3 linked regions of the Marinomonas mediterranea MMB-1 genome follow. The protein of the gene in region 2 binds, or shares a complex with, the protein of the main gene of each other region. Links are inferred from orthologs where the notes say so. Each region holds a gene or a part of one and is shown on either strand. Other genes may lie near its edges. The genes, in order: dnaN, dnaX and holA.

Region 1 (5,945 bases), 2.6 Mb from region 2 along the record:
TTCATCAACCATGTTTTCATCACGTCAATGTCGGTTACGATCTGTGTGCGTTCACCACGTTGGATGTAAGACTCTTCGCTGAACAACTCTTTCACCGTCTCTGACAGCTCGACAATGCGAGCGTACTCTGGCGATGAGAAGAAGGTTGCTTCGAAGCGGTAACGGTTGTTTACGCCATGCGACATGATGTCGACAACAGGTAAGTAGACATTACGCTCTTCGTCTTTCTCTACAGAGAAGTCGAACTGGAAGCCCGTACGGGTATCCATTGGCATTTGCTGACGAAGTAGTTCTACCCATTCAGCGACCTCTGTTTCGTCCGTTAATGATTCAGAACGAAGCGGTGCAACATACAGAAGCTTGCTCATGACATCTTGTGGGTACACACGAGCCATACGCTCAATGTCTTCTTGAATTGCAATGTAGTCACGAATCAGCTTCGCTAACGCACTACCTTGAATGCCAGGCGCTCCTTCATTTACGTACAATGCGGCGCCGTCTAGAGCCACTTCGATTAGATGCTGCTCAAGTGCATGCTCGTCTTTAATATACAGTTCGTTCTTACGACGCGTCACTTTATACAAAGGCGGTTGAGCGATAAAGATGTGCCCGCGTTCTATAATTTCCGGCATTTGACGGAAGAAGAACGTCAATAAAAGAGTACGAATGTGAGAACCATCGACGTCGGCATCGGTCATGATAACAATGCTGTGATAACGTAATTTATCAGGATTAAACTCGTCACGACCGATACCACAACCCAATGCAGTAATCAGCGTGCCAACTTCAGCCGATGACAGCATTTTATCAAAACGGGCTTTCTCAACGTTCAGTATCTTACCTTTCAAAGGCAGGATAGCCTGAGTACGACGGTCACGGCCTTGTTTTGCAGAACCACCTGCAGAGTCACCCTCCACTAGGTAGATTTCAGAAAGTGCTGGGTCTTTTTCCTGACAGTCTGCCAATTTACCCGGTAAGCCTGCAATGTCCAATGCGCCTTTACGTCGCGTCATATCACGTGCACGACGAGCCGCTTCACGGGCGCGGGCAGCATCAATCATCTTGTTAACGATGATTTTGGCTTCATTTGGCTTTTCAAGCAGGTATTCAGCGAAACGTTTCGCCATTTCTTGTTCAACTGCCGTTTTTACTTCAGAAGACACCAGTTTATCTTTAGTTTGAGAAGAGAACTTAGGATCGGGTACTTTCACCGACACAATGGCAGTCAAACCTTCACGGGAGTCATCACCCGTTGTTGCCACTTTTTGTTTCTTCGCCAAGCCTTCTGACTCAATGAAATTATTAAGCGTACGCGTCAAAGCACCACGGAAACCAGCTAAGTGAGTGCCGCCGTCTCGTTGCGGAATGTTGTTGGTGTAACAGTAGATGTTTTCCTGAAAACCTTCGTTCCACTGCAATGCCACTTCCACAGCGATACCGTCTTCTAGGTCGTCGCGCTGACAAATAAAGTGGAAAATGTCATTAATCGGCGTCTTGTTAGTATTCAAATGTTCTACGAAAGAACGTAAACCGCCTTCGTAATTGAAGAATTCTTCCTTACCACTGCGCTCATCTTTTAAGTGAATCGCCACACCAGAGTTCAAGAAAGACAATTCACGTAAACGCTTCGCAAGGATATCGTAGATAAATAAAATGTTGCTAAAAGTATCTGCAGAAGGCTTAAAGTGAACCGATGTTCCGGCGCCATCCGTGTCACCTATGATGGCTAATGGTGCTTGCGGAACACCATGAACATAATTCTGCTCATAGATTTTGCCGTCTTTACGAATGGTCAACGTCAGACTTTCTGATAGGGCGTTTACAACCGAAACCCCCACGCCATGAAGACCACCAGATACTTTGTACGAGTTGTCATCAAACTTACCACCAGCGTGCAATACCGTCATGATCACTTCGGCAGCAGAGACACCTTCTTCTTCGTGCATGTCTACCGGAATACCACGGCCGTTATCCGAAACAGACACAGACTCGTCTGGGTGAATGGTGACTGTGATCGTGTCACAGTGGCCTGCTAAGGCTTCGTCAATCGAGTTATCGACGACTTCAAACACCATGTGGTGCAGACCTGTTCCGTCGTCCGTATCACCGATATACATACCGGGACGTTTACGGACGGCATCGAGCCCCTTGAGCACCTTTATACTGGACGAATCGTAATTGTTTTCACTCATTTAAGTCTCCTGCAACCCTCTGCAACTCGCCATTACGCATAGCAAAGTGACGAACATCTGTCGCATCAGACCAGACAAAATCCAAACTGTCTGATCCAACACTGGTTATAAATATTTGGCTGTTAAGCGATTCTAACAATCGACATAATTTTTGACGATGGTTGGCATCTAATTCGGCTGGTAAGTCATCCACTAAAAACACCAAGGGCCGACCCATATCAGTCAACACTTGTCCTTGCGCTATTTTCAGTGCGGACACCACCAGCTTTTGCTGACCACGGGAAAGCGTGTCTAGTGCATCACCCGCTTTGGTTTTTACTCGCAAGTCCGCTCTTTGCGGCCCTGAATGTGTGTAACCAAGCTCAATATCGCGATTTACTCCAGACTCAAGCGCTTCTGCGAGTGTCTTTTGAGCATCCCACCCTTGGGTAAAATTTAAAGAGACATCGAGCTCATCGGACAGCGCATTTAATACGGTTTTAAAGTATGGAATTAAATGCTTTACATAGGCTTGACGGACCTCATTGACGGTTCCACCAAGTCTGATCAGCTCTTGGTCAAAAGCAGCCAGTAAATTAGGTGAAATTTTACCACGTTTAAGCAAGCTATTCCGCTGTTTTAATGCTTTTTGCCAATCTCTCCATGCTGGCATGAATTGAACATCAAAGTGAAAGGCTCCCCAATCGACAAACTGACGTCGAATCTTAGGCGAGCCTTCTAATAATCGAAACGCATCGGGGTTAATCAATTGAACTGGGAGGCGCTCAGCAAGCTCGACAATAGAGTGGACCTTCTCACCTTGAACACGCACGTCTATCGCCCCATCGCGAGCACGTTTAAGGCCGATAGGAAAGACACTGGTGCTCGCTTTAAGTTGTGCGAATACAATGCATTCTGCCTGATCATGCTGAATATAGGTTTTGTGTTTATGACTTCGAAAAGAACGCCCGTAGGAGAGCAAGTGAATGGCTTCTAACACTGATGTTTTGCCACTGCCATTTTCACCGACAATAACATTGACCTGATGGGAAGGCTCAAACTGAATTTTTGTGAGGTTTCGCAGTTTTGCGATATCTAGACGTGCCAGTGGCATATAGGAAAGGCTATGTTAAAAGGCGTGGTGTGTTTAGACCACGCCTTTTATGTCAAAAAGTTAGAGACGCATCGGCATCACGACGTATTGTGCTGCGTGACTTTGCGCTTCTTCGATGAGAGCACTGCTGTTGGAATCGTTCATCGCGATACGAACTTCTTGAGCATCAACAACGCCAAGCACATCAAGTAAATAACCAACGTTGAAGCCAACTTCCATACCATCGCCCTGATATTGAACCAATACGGACTCTTCCGCTTCTTCCTGCTCAGGGTTGTTCGCGAATACCTGAAGCATGCCATTAGATAAGATCAAACGAACACCGCGGTATTTTTCGTTAGAAAGAATCGACGCGCGTAAGAAAACCTGACGCAACTCTTGGCGATCAGCAATGACCATTTTTTCATTATTGCGAGGGATAACACGATGGTAATCAGGGAACTTGCCGTCGACCAATTTCGACGTGAAGGTATAGTCATCAATCGTTGCTCGAACGTGATTAGAACCTATTTTCAGTTCAACCAGCTCATCTGTATCGCTCAACAAGCGGTTTAATTCCAGAACGCCTTTACGAGGTACAATAACTTGCGTTAAATCGCCGCTGACTTGCGCATCTTCAATGGCGGTTGCCAAACGGTGTCCATCAGTCGCAACAACACGCAATTGACCATCGGCCACTTCAAACAACATGCCATTCAAGTAGTAACGTACATCTTGGTTTGCCATCGCAAAACCAGTGCGATCGATTAGACGTCGAACACTGGACTGAGCCACATTAACCGTTAAATCACCCTGCATGTCTTGAATATTAGGGAACTCATCGGCAGGCAAAGTAGACAAACTAAAACGTGAGCGACCTGAGCGAATGATGGCTTTTTGCTCATCAAGTGAAAACTCAATCACGGCGCTGTCTGGTAAGCTTTTACAAATGTCCACCAGCTTACGAGCTGGAACGGTAATTCGACCTTCTTGGCAATCATCAAGTGGTACCTGACCGACTAATTCAACTTCTAAATCAGAACCTGTTAGCGTTAATACCTGGTCTTTAACCTCAACCAGTACGTTTGCTAATACTGGCATAGTCTGTTTACGTTCAACGACGCCTGCAACTAATTGTAATGGCTTTAGAAGCGTCTCACGGACGACTGAAAATTTCATATTTTCCTCGTTAACTTAAAGTCTTAGACCGATCAGGTGGTCAAAATTCGCATCAATTGTTTGTAGTCTTCTCGGATATCAGAATCCGTATCTTGTAACTCTTTTATCTTACGAATCGCATGCAATGCCGTCGTATGATCACGACCGCCAAACGCGTCACCGATTTCCGGTAAACTGTGGTTCGTAAGTTCTTTTGCGAGTGACATAGCAACCTGGCGCGGTCTTGCGACAGAGCGGCTGCGACGTTTCGACAAAAGATCGCTGATCTTTATCTTATAATACTCAGCAACAATTCGCTGGATATTATCAATGTTTACTAGCTTGTCTTGCAAGGCTAGCAAGTCTTTTAGTGACTCTCTAACGAAGTCTGGCGTTATCGCGCGTCCAGTAAAATGCGAGTTAGCAATCACTCGTTTTAGCGCACCTTCCAATTCACGCACATTTGAACGTATCTTTTGCGCAATAAAGAAAGCCGAATCATACGATAATTTTACGCCACTTTCTTCTGCTTTACGCATTAGAATTGCAACACGTGTTTCAAGTTCCGGCGGCTCGACGGCGACCGTTAAGCCCCAACCAAAACGTGACTTCAATCGATCTTCAAGCCCTTGAATTTCTTTAGGATAACGATCACACGTTAGGATCATTTGCTGACCACCTTCTAATAAGGCATTAAACGTGTGAAAGAATTCTTCTTGGGTTCGATCTTTTCCAGCAAAAAACTGAATATCATCGATCAATAGCGCATCGACGGATCGGTAATAACGCTTAAAATCGTTAATTGCATTGAGTTGCAGTGCTTTGACCATGTCTGCGACAAAACGCTCAGAGTGCAAGTACACCACTTTCGCATTCGGATTATGTCGCATCAGCTCGGTACCAACCGCTTGCATTAAGTGGGTTTTACCAAGACCAACGCCGCCATATATAAAGAGTGGGTTGTAGGCACCGCCAGGGTTTTCAGCGACCTGAAGTGCCGCAGCGTGCGCTAGCTGGTTAGATTTACCTTCTACGAAATTATCAAAGGTAAAGGAATTATTGAGATTTGCACCGTGATTAATACCACCTTCCACTTCCACTTTTCGGTTGGGCGGAGTAAGTGGTAACTGACCCTGTTCGTAAGGTTCAAGATCACCATTTAAAAGCACATCTGAATCAGACAAGGTCAAAGGTGCTTCAAATTCGAGACCCGATATCGGCTCTTCAACCGGTTCATACGTTACTTGCCCTGGACGATAGCCCGAGTCATTTTCAACAGTGGCCACAGGGGGCGCTTTCGTTTCAACCACAGGTGGTGGCGGTGGCGGTGCACTTGTTGCCGCAAAACCCGGTTGCTTAACCGCCAACATCAAATTAGGTGCGGGGTTTTCACCCGAGAATTCAGCAAGCAGTTCTTTGATACGAGCCTGATACTTATTATTAACCCAGTCCAAAACAAAGCGATTAGGCGCAAATAGACACAACTCTCCCGATACAGACTCTTCGGCCTGTAGTGGTCGGAT
Region 2 (6,089 bases):
TGGACTCAGTCTCCACGCCGCTTTAACATTGCTCCAGTTCTGCTCTGGATCGCCGTTTTGCATGTATTGCCACTTTAACGTGTCGCAATCTTCAAGCGCCCAATCCAACATATTTTTCTTTTGTAGCATTTCAATCTGTTGAGGGTACACCTTCGCCAAATAAACCACATCTAAAGCCGCGTAACGTTTTTGCGCCTCCGTCAAAGGACGCACGGTCCAATCAGAACGCGTTTCGTCTTTTGCGACTTCAATACTGAGATACGCTTGTATTAACTTAACGTAACTGACCGACCATTGGCCGTTTGCGTACGCCTCACCTATCTGAGTATCGTAAAAAGGCGTTGGCAATACGCCAAGAAGACGATCAAACACATCAAGGTCTTCAGAACAGGCATGGAATACCTTCATAACATCAAGGTTAACCATTAAGTCTTTTAATGGCGCCCATTCGGTAATGGTTTGAGGGTCAATTAATACCGCTTTTTCGCCTTCACTTATTTGTATTAACCCCGTTATCGGATAATACGTTGTGCGGCGTAAAAACTCGGTATCAACGGCAATGACATTCAGAGTAGACCAGTACTCACACCAAGAGGCCAACTCGGCGTCGGTCTCCACCCAAACAATGTCATAACTCTGATCTACTATTGTCATACTAAAGTTTCTTTCGCCCTTTCAACGCCAGTGCCAATGTATTGCCATCGACATATTCCAGCTCACCACCCATTGGCACTCCCTGAGCAAGGCGGCTTAGTTCAATATTTAATGGTTTCAGCAACTCAGAGATGTAGTGGCTCGTTGCTTCACCTTCTATTGTTGAGTTCGTCGCTATAATGACTTCCTCAACGTCCGTGTTACGGACTAAATTTTCCAGTCGATCTAAACCAAGCTCTTCAGGCCCTATCCCATCTATTGGAGACAAGTGACCTAATAAAACAAAATATCGACCATCGAATGAGCCAGCATTTTCCATTGCGATAACATCTGCTGGCGTTTCGACAATACACAACCTAGTGCCATCGCGTGCTTGATCCAGACAGATAGAGCATTCTGTATCTTCGGTCAATGTTCGACAGGTTGCGCAGCGCCCGACTTTGTCCAGCGCGTCGCGAAGTGCATTGGCTAATCTATCTGCTCCTTGACTGTCGCGCTCTAACAAATAGAGCGCCATTTTTTGAGCAGATTTAGGGCCTACTCCGGGTAGGCACCTAAGCGATTCCATCAGTTCTTTGATAAGAGGACTAAACAAAGTCGTATCCTAGAACGGCATTTTGAAGCCTGGTGGAAGAGACATGCCTTCCGTCGCTGCGTCCATTTTTGCTTTCTGAGTCGATTCAATATTACGTACTGCGTCGTTTAGTGCAGCAGCAACCAAATCTTCCAACATCTCTTTATCGTCTTCCATCAAAGAATCATCGATAGAAACACGTTTAACATCGTGACGACCTGTCATAACAACCTTAACAAGACCAGCACCCGCCTGACCTTCTACTTCCATGTTTGCCATTTCGTCTTGGGCCTTTTGGATGTTCTCCTGCATTTTCTGCGCTTGACGCATCATGTTGCCCATTCCACCTTTAAACATAGTGTTTTTCTCCAATTAAGCTTTTACTTTTACTGTGTCGTAGATTAATTGCCCCCCAAAGGCATTGCTTATTGCTTGCACGACGGGGTGGCTGTTTAAATGATTTATTGCAGCTTGGAGCGCTTCTGCTCGTTTACTCGCAGCAAATTCTTCCGCTGTTACACCTTCTACCTCTTCCACCGTATCAATGATGAGCGGCACGGGCATATTAAAAAAGTCAGACAGAGAAGATTGTATTTGTTCGTATCGACTTTGATTGAGCATGTGCCCGTATTCCAACGGCACTTGCAAACGCAATCCTTGTTCCGATGCCGAAATCAAAGAGGAATTCATTGCAATATTGTACACCAATCCAGTCAGTGGCAACCTTGGTGCAATCAACCACCAAATTTGCATCGTCGTCTCACTAAAGTGAGCAATAGACGGTAGTGGCATTCCAAGCGCAGGTTGCGTGACTGAATCCACTTTGGATGTTTTTTGCTGACTGTTTTGTTCCGCCGATGCGCTTTCTTCTTGATCAGCGTTATGCGAGTCGGAGACACCAATATTATCGACCAAATCGGCCGCTGGATTAAACGGATCAACCGTTTCAGCAATGGCACGTTCTTCCGCTTCGTCTTCATCCTCGTCATCGGGCTCTTCGACAGGAGCCTGTGACAAAAGCTCACTCACTTCTCGCATTCGAGCCGCGCCATCATGCTCTTTCACAGAGTCTGTGGCATTTACCGCCGCAGACGCGTTATCGGAGACTGCTGGGACGTCTTCAGTATATGTATGTTCTTCTTGAGGTGCTGGAATATTTGACTCAGCGTGCGCAGATTCATTTAGTGAAGGCGCGCTTTCGGTTGCGACATCAACCTGTGCCGACGCGACACTTTCTTCCCACGGTGGCGTATCTTGATGATCAAGCTCTTTATTTTCTGCGATGCGCTCTTCTACAACGCTTTTTTCCGCCACATTTCTTTGTAGGCGTTTTTCTTTTTCGACTTCGTTTTCTACTTCTTCCGCCACGTCAGCTTTAATCGCTACGGCAGCCGTTTCGTTAGCAATGCTGATTTTACTCGCGGTCGTTTCATAGCTAGGCGCAGCATCTGTGCTAACAACCACTTCAGCGCTATCAACTGGCTGTTGAGTCGAAACGGTATTAGCTAACGTAGAATCATTTGGTTGCGCTTCCGGCTTTTTTGGCGGAACCGCTCCTGTGTTTATCTCATCACCGTACTGACTCACCGACGAGTCAGTAGACTCCATTGACGCGGTAGGCTGTGATGCAGACTCTGGTGCAGACACGGATGGCTCTGAAACAGGCGATGTAGACGAAGCTGGTGAAGAGGATACTGAGACAGTTGGTGGCGTATCGTGACTGACTGTCATACCCAATTGCGGCCTAAAGGCAATCATACGCAACATCAACATTTCAAAACCGGCTTTGGGACTGTGAGCCAAATGAAGATCTCGACGCCCTACCATTAGGCTTTGGTACATTACCTGAACATCTTCCGGCATGACGGTTCTAGCAATGTGCTGGATTCGTTCTAAATCCCCGAGTTGATCTACAAGCACACCAGGCACCTGCTGTTCAACCGCGACGCGATGCAAGGTATCGAGTAAAGACGCGCAAATCGCCGCAAAATCAGGTTGATAGTCAGCCAGTTCATTGATCTTTTGTAACGTCAGTGCGGCATTTCTGTCAGCAACGACTTCCAACAACGAAATAATCTGACTTTGATTCACCAGACCAAGCATGGACGTTACGCCTGTCTCGGTAATCTGGCCGTCACCAAATGCGATCGCTTGATCCGTCAAACTCAACGCATCTCGCATACTTCCGTTTGCAGCCTGACCAATTTGCCAGAGAGCGGCTTGATCATAACCGACGTTTTCGGCATTCAACACAGTGTGCAAATAATCAACGACCCGCTGGGCTGACATGTTTTTAAGATTAAACTGCAAACAGCGAGATAAGATAGTAACAGGCAGTTTTTGAGGGTCTGTCGTCGCCAGCAGAAACTTAACGTGTTCGGGTGGCTCTTCCAGCGTTTTCAAAAGCGCATTGAAAGAGTGCGTCGACAACATGTGTACCTCATCGATCAGGTACACTTTAAATCGGCCTCTTGTTGGCGCGTATTGTACGTTTTCAAGCAACTCACGCGTATCTTCAACTTTGGTACGAGAGGCCGCATCGACTTCGATCAAATCAACAAATCGACCCTCAGCAATTTCAGTACAGCTAGAACAAGTGCCGCAAGGCTCCGGAGAGATGCCATTCGTCTCACAATTTAAACTTTTCGCAAAAATGCGGGCGATGGTTGTTTTACCTACTCCGCGAGTTCCAGTGAACAAATAGGCGTGATGCAAACGCTGTTGACGCAATGCATTGACCAATGCCTGCAAGACGTGATCTTGCCCTGCCATTTCGAGGAAGGTTTGCGGGCGCCACTTACGTGCCAGTACTTGATAGCTCATGATGCCTTAGAAGAAATACAACAAAAATCGTATTGTACGGGACATGCCAACATTTCGAAACTATTCATTTAACGCTCGGTAAAAGTTTTTGGCGAAAAAAGTATAAAATTCAAAGTTCTGAGCCAAAACCTAAATCCACAACCACTTACGATCAGGACACAAAAAACCTGTATAAAAAGCCTTGCTGGCGCCCCAAATAATCAAAAGTATCTTTAGCGATTTTAACAAAGAGCATCGCACTTAAGAATAGAATTCAGAGCATAGATACGACAACGTTCATCAAGATAACGAGAGGAAAAGAACAAATTATATTGCCAATGAACTGTTTAAGCCTCAGTAGGTAAAAGCCAAAAATCTGCTGGCTTTTACCTATCATTTTGCTTTATATCAATTTTTGAGCTTTCTGTTTTTGTGATTCATCCAGAATCCACTGCTTAAAAACTTCTGCACCTGGGCTAAGATATTGATGCGTTGGGTAGGTTAAGAAAAAGGCTTCCGAAGTCTCAAGTGTTTTTTCAAAAGGTGCAATAAGAGTACCATTTTCAATCATGTCTTTTACAACAGATGTACGACCTAAAGCAAAACCTTGGCCTAGTTTTGCCATTTCTAATGCGGAAATTAACGTATCAAATTGAATACCCTTACCATTGTCTGTGTAATCTGTACTCGTTTGGTTCAACCAGTACCCCCACCCCTCTTTGTAACCGAGTACATGTAACAACGTATGATTGGGTAGTACTTCTTCTAGTGAGGGTAGCATTTGTTCTGATGTCGTCTGAACATATTCCCTTAAAAGATCGGGACTGCAGACAGGAAACAGTTCGTCCCAAGTTAAACGCTCAGCTTTTACGTCAGGCCATACTCCCTGACCGTAACGAATGCCTAAGTCGGTGTCCTTTTGCTTTTCCTCTTGCCAAATATTGCTTGTGAAGCGAATTTTTACATCCGGATGTTGCTCATAAAACAACGGCAATTTGGGTGCTAACCAAGTAGTAAAAAAGACTAAGCTAACTCTGATTGTAACCTGCCGACTCTGACCTTGGCCGAATAATTCATCGGTGACAGCAGTAAGTCTTTCAACGGAATCATGGATGGCAGGCATATAAGCCATACCCGCATCGGTTAATGCCAACCCTCGCGGCAATCGTTTAAAAAGAGTTGTACCGAGTTGCGACTCTAGACTTTTGACCTGTTGACTAATTGCAGCTTGTGTAAGGTTGAGTTCATTAGCAGCTTGAGTGAAATTGAGGTGGCGTGCAGAAGCTTCAAAGGAGCGTAGCCAGTTAAGTGGTGGCAGTCTTTTCTTCATGTTTGTAATCTCAACATATATTCCAATGTTTGCTATTAAATGGTGTGTCAAAACTTCATATTTCAGTAAACATAAGCTGAAGTTGAACTTAATAGACTTTTTATGGCCATGTATTACATATATTTATTTTTATAATTTTTTAACCATTATATTTATAATTTACAATTCACATAAAATAAAGCCATAACCCTTAATAAGGGCTATGGCTTTCAGAGGCTAACATTTTTGCTGTCCTTAGCTAAACTCTTTTACTTCATAGTAGGCATTGAGAACTCAACGCCTTCACGAATACCAGCAGAAGGCCAACGCTGAGTCACAGTTTTACGTTTAGTGTAGAAACGAACTGCATCAGGACCGTAAGCATGCAGATCACCAAATAATGAACGCTTCCACCCACCAAAGCTATGGTAAGCAACAGGTACAGGTAATGGTACGTTGATACCAACCATACCCACTTGGATATTGTCAGAGAAGTAACGAGCAGCTTCACCGTCACGTGTAAAGATACAAGTACCGTTACCGTATTCGTGAGCATCAATAAGATCCATCGCTTCTTGCATCGTTTGAACACGAACAACTTGAAGAACAGGACCAAAGATCTCTTCTTTGTAACTTGTCATATCAGTGTTTACATTGTCGATCAACGTTGCACCAACAAAGAAACCATCTTCATAGCCTTCAACTTTCGCATTACGCCCATCAACAACAATGGTTGAACCTTGCTGCTCA
Region 3 (5,945 bases), 760 kb from region 2 along the record:
CTGCACAGATCTGGTCTGTGCTAGTACAGGTGAGGGCTCCACAGATCCGAGTCTCTACGTAAACTGCCATCACTAAATTGAAAAGTGCAGCATCCATTCGGTTTTGTGCTGCACTTTTGATAAGCCTTTTATATTGTTTGATTCGCGCTTTGTTGCAAGATGGCTAAGGTCTTAGCTTCAGAATCTATTTCTACAACGCGCCGAGACATGGCGTCTATCGCTTGAATACTTGTGTTAGCATCCAATGAGGCACTTTGTGATGATTGGCTTAGGGTTTGGATTTGCGAAGATAAGTCATGTGTATCGGTCTGCATTGAGCTCATAAAAGCGTCGATGGCTTCTACATTTGCTTCGATTAACTGAACAGCGCTGCTGACCGCATTGATGGTTTCGCTTGTCTGATCCAAGCTTTGCTGTGTCGTTTGTGACAGCTGCCGAACCTCATCAGCTACAACGGCGAACCCTCGTCCAGCCTCGCCAGCACGCGCAGCCTCGATTGCAGCGTTTAACGCGAGTAGATTTGTTTGATCCGCTATTCCAGAAATCGTGCTTAAGATGTTTAATACTTCTCTTGTATTGTCGCTAAGAGCTTCGACGCTGCTGACCATTTTCTTGCGATCTTCTTCTTGATTCGAGATTGAAACGTTAAATTGGTCAAATTTTTGTGTAACATCGGTGACGACGTCTTGTGTTTCAGACGAGTACTCGGTCACTCTGTGGAAGCTATTGGTAACGTCTTCAAGGAGTGGGCGATATTCAGACAAGCAATCGATGAGGTGCGCTTGTAATTTAGAGATTTGGCGTAGGCTATTTTGTTCAATTTTCTCAAAATAAAGGCGGAAGTCGCTGTATAGAATTGGGAAGCGTTCGACAAAACGGTCATTAAACACTTGGCCTTTTTGTAGTTTAAAAAAGAACAGCCCCGTCAGTGTTTGATTCATATGCACGCCCAAGAGTTCGCCAAACGTCGAGAGTCCGGTCGCTTTGAGATCTTTAAAGGCTGTTATCTTCGACAGGCCGGAAGCATTGTTTAGTCTGCGTAAAATACAGTCGTGGGCAATCATTGCGACAGGAGAGCTTGGTTTTTCACGCATAAATTGATCGAACGCGGACTGTGTAGAAGCGGCAAAGTCGCCCGCTTTCACGAGGATTAACTCGTCACCGAAGTTCAAATCACAGAAAAAGTGCACGATTTTGTTCTCTGCGTCGATCGATGCGACAGACCGAATGTAAAGCTCATTATCGATCTCAATCGCGAAAGAATGACCAACGAGTTTGGTCTCAAGTTGCTCTACTGAGCACTTAAAATAAGCACACAGCTCATCGACGAGGTTTGAAACATTCCCCGACTTATCGAGTACCGAGGTAACGGTTCGTGTAAGAGGGTTTGCCTCCGCAACCATAAACGAAGCCTGGGTTTTCGAAAAATTATGCGTGTTGAGAATGCCGTATCGGCAATCTTCCGACAGCTTAATGAAAACGGCAATTGCACTGTTAGGGGTAACGGCTTGGCCGTTGTAAAGGCTCGCGTCTTTGAAGTCGAGCTTTCCTCCTGCTGACCCTCCGATAAAATAACAGGGGAACTTCCCGCTGTCGTACAACGCTTTCATAAAGAAGTTTTCGCTTGAGGAGAGCCCATCAAAATAGGTGAGTGCTAACGTATCCTGAAAGTTAACCGGAAATGCTACCGAGAGTTTTTCTATCTCAGACTTAAGACGTTCGATTCTTTCATTCTTACTTAGTTTGGGGGTTCCAAGCTTTAAATCTTCACAATGGAGAGGAATGGTTTTGATATCGACGGATTTGATGAGCGCGTCACTGAAAGATTGGAGAACAATCGTCTCCCAATGATCTCCTGTGCTTTGATAGAGGCAAGATTGTTGGCTATTCAGCTCTCCAGAAGACATTAGCCCGATGACGTTTTTGCAAAATGGCGTCGCTCTTTGAATTTGCTCCATGGTACGTTGAAAATCAACGTGAGGGGAGACAAACACAAGAATTAACTGAGTCTTTGCATTCTTAAAGCTGAGTTGATTAAAGTCTGTTGCGTTAATCTGTGATGAATCTAGCTGAAGTATTTTTGTATATTCCGGCTCTGATGTTGCTCTTGTGTTTGTACTATATTCTCTTTTAAACCAAGCCATCCAATCCTCCGGCAAGAAACATTATTTATAAGTAAATACTCTACTGTATGCTTGGAGGATGACGATGACGATGACAAATGTCAATTTTAGTGTAGATTAGACGTTACAGATTATTGATCGGGATATCCAATTCCGTCATAGCGGGTTTTTGTCCACAAAACATTAATACCATATTGCGCAATCCAATGCTGAGATCGGGGCCTTCCAACCCTTTAATGGTTTGATCTAATAGAGCGAGATAATTTTGCATGTAGGGAAGCGTGCTCGGATTATGTCTTGCGTAGGCTCGCTCATACATTGGAATGCGTTTATCCCAAATTCTCAAGCTTCGACAGGCGGCACGAAAGTCCGAGGTCTTAGATGCGTGATAAAGATCAACCAAGGTTTGAACTTCGCGATTCAACAACCAAAGTATGATAGTGGGCTCAACGCCTTCCGCAACGAGTTGGTGGAGGCAATGTAAAGCTTCTTTGATTTTGCCTGCTAAGAGGCGATCACTTAGATCATAGATACTGTAGCGACTGCTGTCTGTCACCGAGTTTGCAACGGTTTCTAAGTCTATTTGAGCGCCTTCTCCTTGGCTTAAAACCAACTTTTCTAATTCTTGAGAGATCGCAAGCAAATTACCTTCGCCCCGTTCGCAAATGAGTGCGGCGGCGTCTTGGCTAATGGTTAGACTAAACTTTTTGGCTCTTTGTTGTACCCAAGCGGGAAGCTTGTTGGTATCAATTGGCCAAATTTGTACGAAGACGCCTTGTGATTCTAACTGGCTAAACCATTTGGCTTTTTGTGTTCTTGCGTCCACTTTCGGGAAGCTTAGAAGAATGACATTGTCATCGGAAAGTGATTGACCCAGTTGAGTAAGCGCTTTGGAGTGCTTTTCACCTAATTTATCGATCTGAATATCAAATAGTCGGCGGCTTGAGAAGAGAGACAGAGCTTGTGATTCGTTGATCACATCTTGCCAGTCAAACTGTGCATCAGCGACAAAGCGTAGCCTTTCTTCTATGCCTTGCTCTTTCGCGGCTCTTCTGACGCTGTCCGCTGCTTCTTGGCACAACAGCGTCTCATCGCCAGATACGATATAGATCGGCGCAAGCCCTTTGGCGAGTTGTTGATCCAGTTGGTCTGGTCTAACTTTCAAAAGTTGATACTCTCTTCGTCTGTCCGTCTTTCATAACGCTTTACAGAGGCGCATACGCTAAATCGAAAACTAGCTGTTTTGCCAACTGCTCACTGAGTCGTTCCATCTCTTGTAAGTTATACGCAGATTTAGTGCTTTCTTCTGCATCTTGATTAGTAAGGACAGAACTGGTTTCGATGTTTCTCGGTCCATAAAGAGATTGTCCACTCTCATCACGGATGAAATAGCTGGAGGAGACAGTGCGCTGAATCTGAGTTACATCATTTGTTGTACTATTGCGTGCCAGTACGGTATCTGACGACGCCAACTTATTAATTTTTAATTCGAGAATATCTTTAAGATCAACGCTCGTATCATCTTTAGACACAAGTGTTACACCTGCTTTGGCAAGCTCGGATCTTAAAGTTCGGTCAAAGTCAGCAGAACTACTTTGAGACGTAAGAATTAGAATTTTAATCCTTTCAGGAAGCGGTGTTTGCCCACGAAGATGAAAGCCACATGCAGACAAAGAAAGTGTGATTAATGCGATCAGTAGCGTGAACTTGCCGTCCATTGAAAGCCAATTAAATGATCTCAAACTAAAAACTCCAATTAATAACGAGATGAACCCTGTGTGTAACAAATAAAGGGTAGCGCAAACTACCCTTTATAATTACTCATTTAGCATAGAGCTTAATTCGCAACGATGTTAACCAATCGGCCCGGAACAACGATTACTTTACGTACCGTCTTTCCTTCGATGAACTTTTGTACATTCGGATTAGCCAGTGCCAGCGCTTCGATCTCTTTATTATCTGCTTTAGCAGAAACCAGAATCTCAGCACGCTTCTTGCCTAATACTTGAACAACAATAGTGAGCTCATCTTTTACAAGCGCTGCTTCATCAACCGTTGGCCATGTTGCATTCACAACGTTGCCTTCATGGCCGAATTTACCCCATAACTCATGCGCAACGTGAGGAACAATAGGAGAAAGCAATAAAATTGCCGCTTCCAGAGCTTCGCGTTCAACGGCTAGACCTTGTTCAGAGCGGTCTTCAAATTTACTGATTTCGTTACACAATTCCATTACCGCAGCAATGGCCGTGTTGAATGTTTGGCGACGCTCAATATCATCGCTGACCTTAGCAATCGTCTCATGTGTTTTGCGACGAAGTGCTTTTTGCTCACCAGACAAGGCATCGACGTCCAGCGCTACTTTATCGCCAGCGTTTAAATGCTGATAAGACAAAGACCATAAACGACGTAAGAAACGAGATGCGCCATCCACACCTTTGTCATTCCATTCCAGTGATTGTTCTGGCGGAGCGGTAAACATCATAAACAGGCGAACCGTGTCCGCGCCGTATTGCTCAATCATTTCCTGAGGGTCAACCGTGTTGCCCTTAGATTTCGACATCTTAGAACCGTCTTTGTTCACCATACCTTGTGTTAATAGGCGTTTAAATGGCTCATCCGACGTTACTAGGCCTGCATCGCGAAGCAGCTTGTGGAAGAAGCGTGCGTACAACAAATGTAAGATCGCGTGTTCTACACCGCCAATGTATTGGTCAACAGGAAGCCAGTAGTTTGCTTCCTCCGTCAACATTGCATCGTCTGCTTCTGGACAGCAGTAGCGAGCGAAATACCAAGATGACTCCATAAAGGTATCAAACGTATCTGTTTCACGTTCAGCGGCAACACCGTTGTAAGTGGTTGCAGAGAAGTCAGGGTTATTCTTGATCGGTGAATTAACGCCATCCATAACCACGTCAGTCGGCAGTATGACAGGTAGTTGATCGACTGGTGTCGTTACAACCGTGCCGTCTTCAAGGTTGATCGTCGGGATTGGTGTTCCCCAGTAACGTTGACGGCTCACACCCCAGTCACGTAGACGGTAGTTTACCTTTTTCTCACCGATGCCCTTGTCAGTCATCCAAGCGCAGATTGCGTCAAATGCAGCTTTGAAATCCAATCCATCGAACTCACCGGAGTTGCATAATAGGCCTTTCTCAGTGAAGGCTTCTTTGGTTAGATCGATCTCTTGATCGCCCGCTGGTGCAACGACTTGTTTAATAGGTAGATTGTACTGCTGTGCAAACTCAAAATCGCGTTGATCGTGTGCGGGAACAGACATTACTGCGCCAGAACCGTATTCCATCAAAACGAAGTTTGCTGCAAATACAGGAACGGACTCACCGGTAATGGGGTGAATGGCTTTAAAGCCAGTGTCCATGCCTTTCTTCTCAACCGTTGCTAAATCTGCTTCGGTAGTCGACGTGTTCTTGCTCTCGTCAATGAATTCAGACAGTGCTGAGTTTGTTTCAGCGGCTTCAAGAGCAAGCGGGTGAGTGGCAGCGACTGCAACGTAAGTCACACCCATTAATGTGTCTGGGCGAGTAGTGTAAACGGATAAACGTTCTTCTTTGCCTTCAACAGCAAAGCTGAACTCTAGGCCTTCAGAGCGACCGATCCAGTTACGTTGCATCGCTTTTACTTTGTCAGGCCAGCCGTCTAACTGATCCAGATCGTTTAGAAGCTCTTCTGCATAATCGGTGATCTTGATGAACCATTGTGGGATCTCTTTACGGACAACGGGTGCTCCTGAACGCCAGCCGCAACCATCGATAACTTGCTCGTTCGCCAATACCGTTTGATCAACTGGGTCCCAGTTAACGG

Evidence for each region.
Region 1: the proteins of dnaX (region 2) and dnaN are in contact, whole or in part, in a cryo-EM structure (PDB 8GIZ), measured with the Escherichia coli proteins. The link is inferred for Marinomonas mediterranea MMB-1 from one-to-one orthologs.
Region 3: the proteins of dnaX (region 2) and holA are in contact, whole or in part, in a cryo-EM structure (PDB 8GIZ), measured with the Escherichia coli proteins. The link is inferred for Marinomonas mediterranea MMB-1 from one-to-one orthologs.

The regions. Positions count from the first base shown.
Region 1 is NC_015276.1:134-6,078, reverse strand. What follows is about bases 2,395-5,290. They hold dnaN (DNA polymerase III subunit beta), read right to left. Parts: upstream 4,444-5,290; coding sequence 3,346-4,443; downstream 2,395-3,345. Other genes in these bases: dnaA (chromosomal replication initiator protein DnaA), read right to left, coding at 4,476-5,290; recF (DNA replication/repair protein RecF), read right to left, coding at 2,395-3,285. Outside these bases: gyrB (DNA topoisomerase (ATP-hydrolyzing) subunit B), read right to left, coding at 1-2,192; more of recF, read right to left, coding at 2,185-2,394; more of dnaA, read right to left, coding at 5,291-5,945. UniProt on the Escherichia coli protein: Confers DNA tethering and processivity to DNA polymerases and other proteins. Acts as a clamp, forming a ring around DNA (a reaction catalyzed by the clamp-loading complex) which diffuses in an ATP-independent manner freely and bidirectionally along dsDNA.
Region 2 is NC_015276.1:2,581,082-2,587,170, forward strand. Bases 1,327-4,366 are described here. They hold dnaX (DNA polymerase III subunit gamma/tau), read right to left. Parts: upstream 4,052-4,366; coding sequence 1,601-4,051; downstream 1,327-1,600. Other genes in these bases: MARME_RS11800 (YbaB/EbfC family nucleoid-associated protein), read right to left, coding at 1,327-1,585. Also shown: rnd (ribonuclease D), read right to left, coding at 1-654; recombination mediator RecR, read right to left, coding at 656-1,249; more of MARME_RS11800, read right to left, coding at 1,259-1,326; MARME_RS11810 (LysR substrate-binding domain-containing protein), read right to left, coding at 4,434-5,360; MARME_RS11815 (CoA-acylating methylmalonate-semialdehyde dehydrogenase), read right to left, coding at 5,609-6,089. UniProt on the Escherichia coli protein: Part of the beta sliding clamp loading complex, which hydrolyzes ATP to load the beta clamp onto primed DNA to form the DNA replication pre-initiation complex.
Region 3 is NC_015276.1:3,341,152-3,347,096, reverse strand. Bases 1,269-4,164 are described here. They hold holA (DNA polymerase III subunit delta), read right to left. Parts: upstream 3,289-4,164; coding sequence 2,248-3,288; downstream 1,269-2,247. Other genes in these bases: leuS (leucine--tRNA ligase), read right to left, coding at 3,961-4,164; MARME_RS15305 (LPS-assembly lipoprotein LptE), read right to left, coding at 3,329-3,865; MARME_RS15315 (methyl-accepting chemotaxis protein), read right to left, coding at 1,269-2,144. Also shown: more of MARME_RS15315, read right to left, coding at 129-1,268; more of leuS, read right to left, coding at 4,165-5,945. UniProt on the Escherichia coli protein: Part of the beta sliding clamp loading complex, which hydrolyzes ATP to load the beta clamp onto primed DNA to form the DNA replication pre-initiation complex.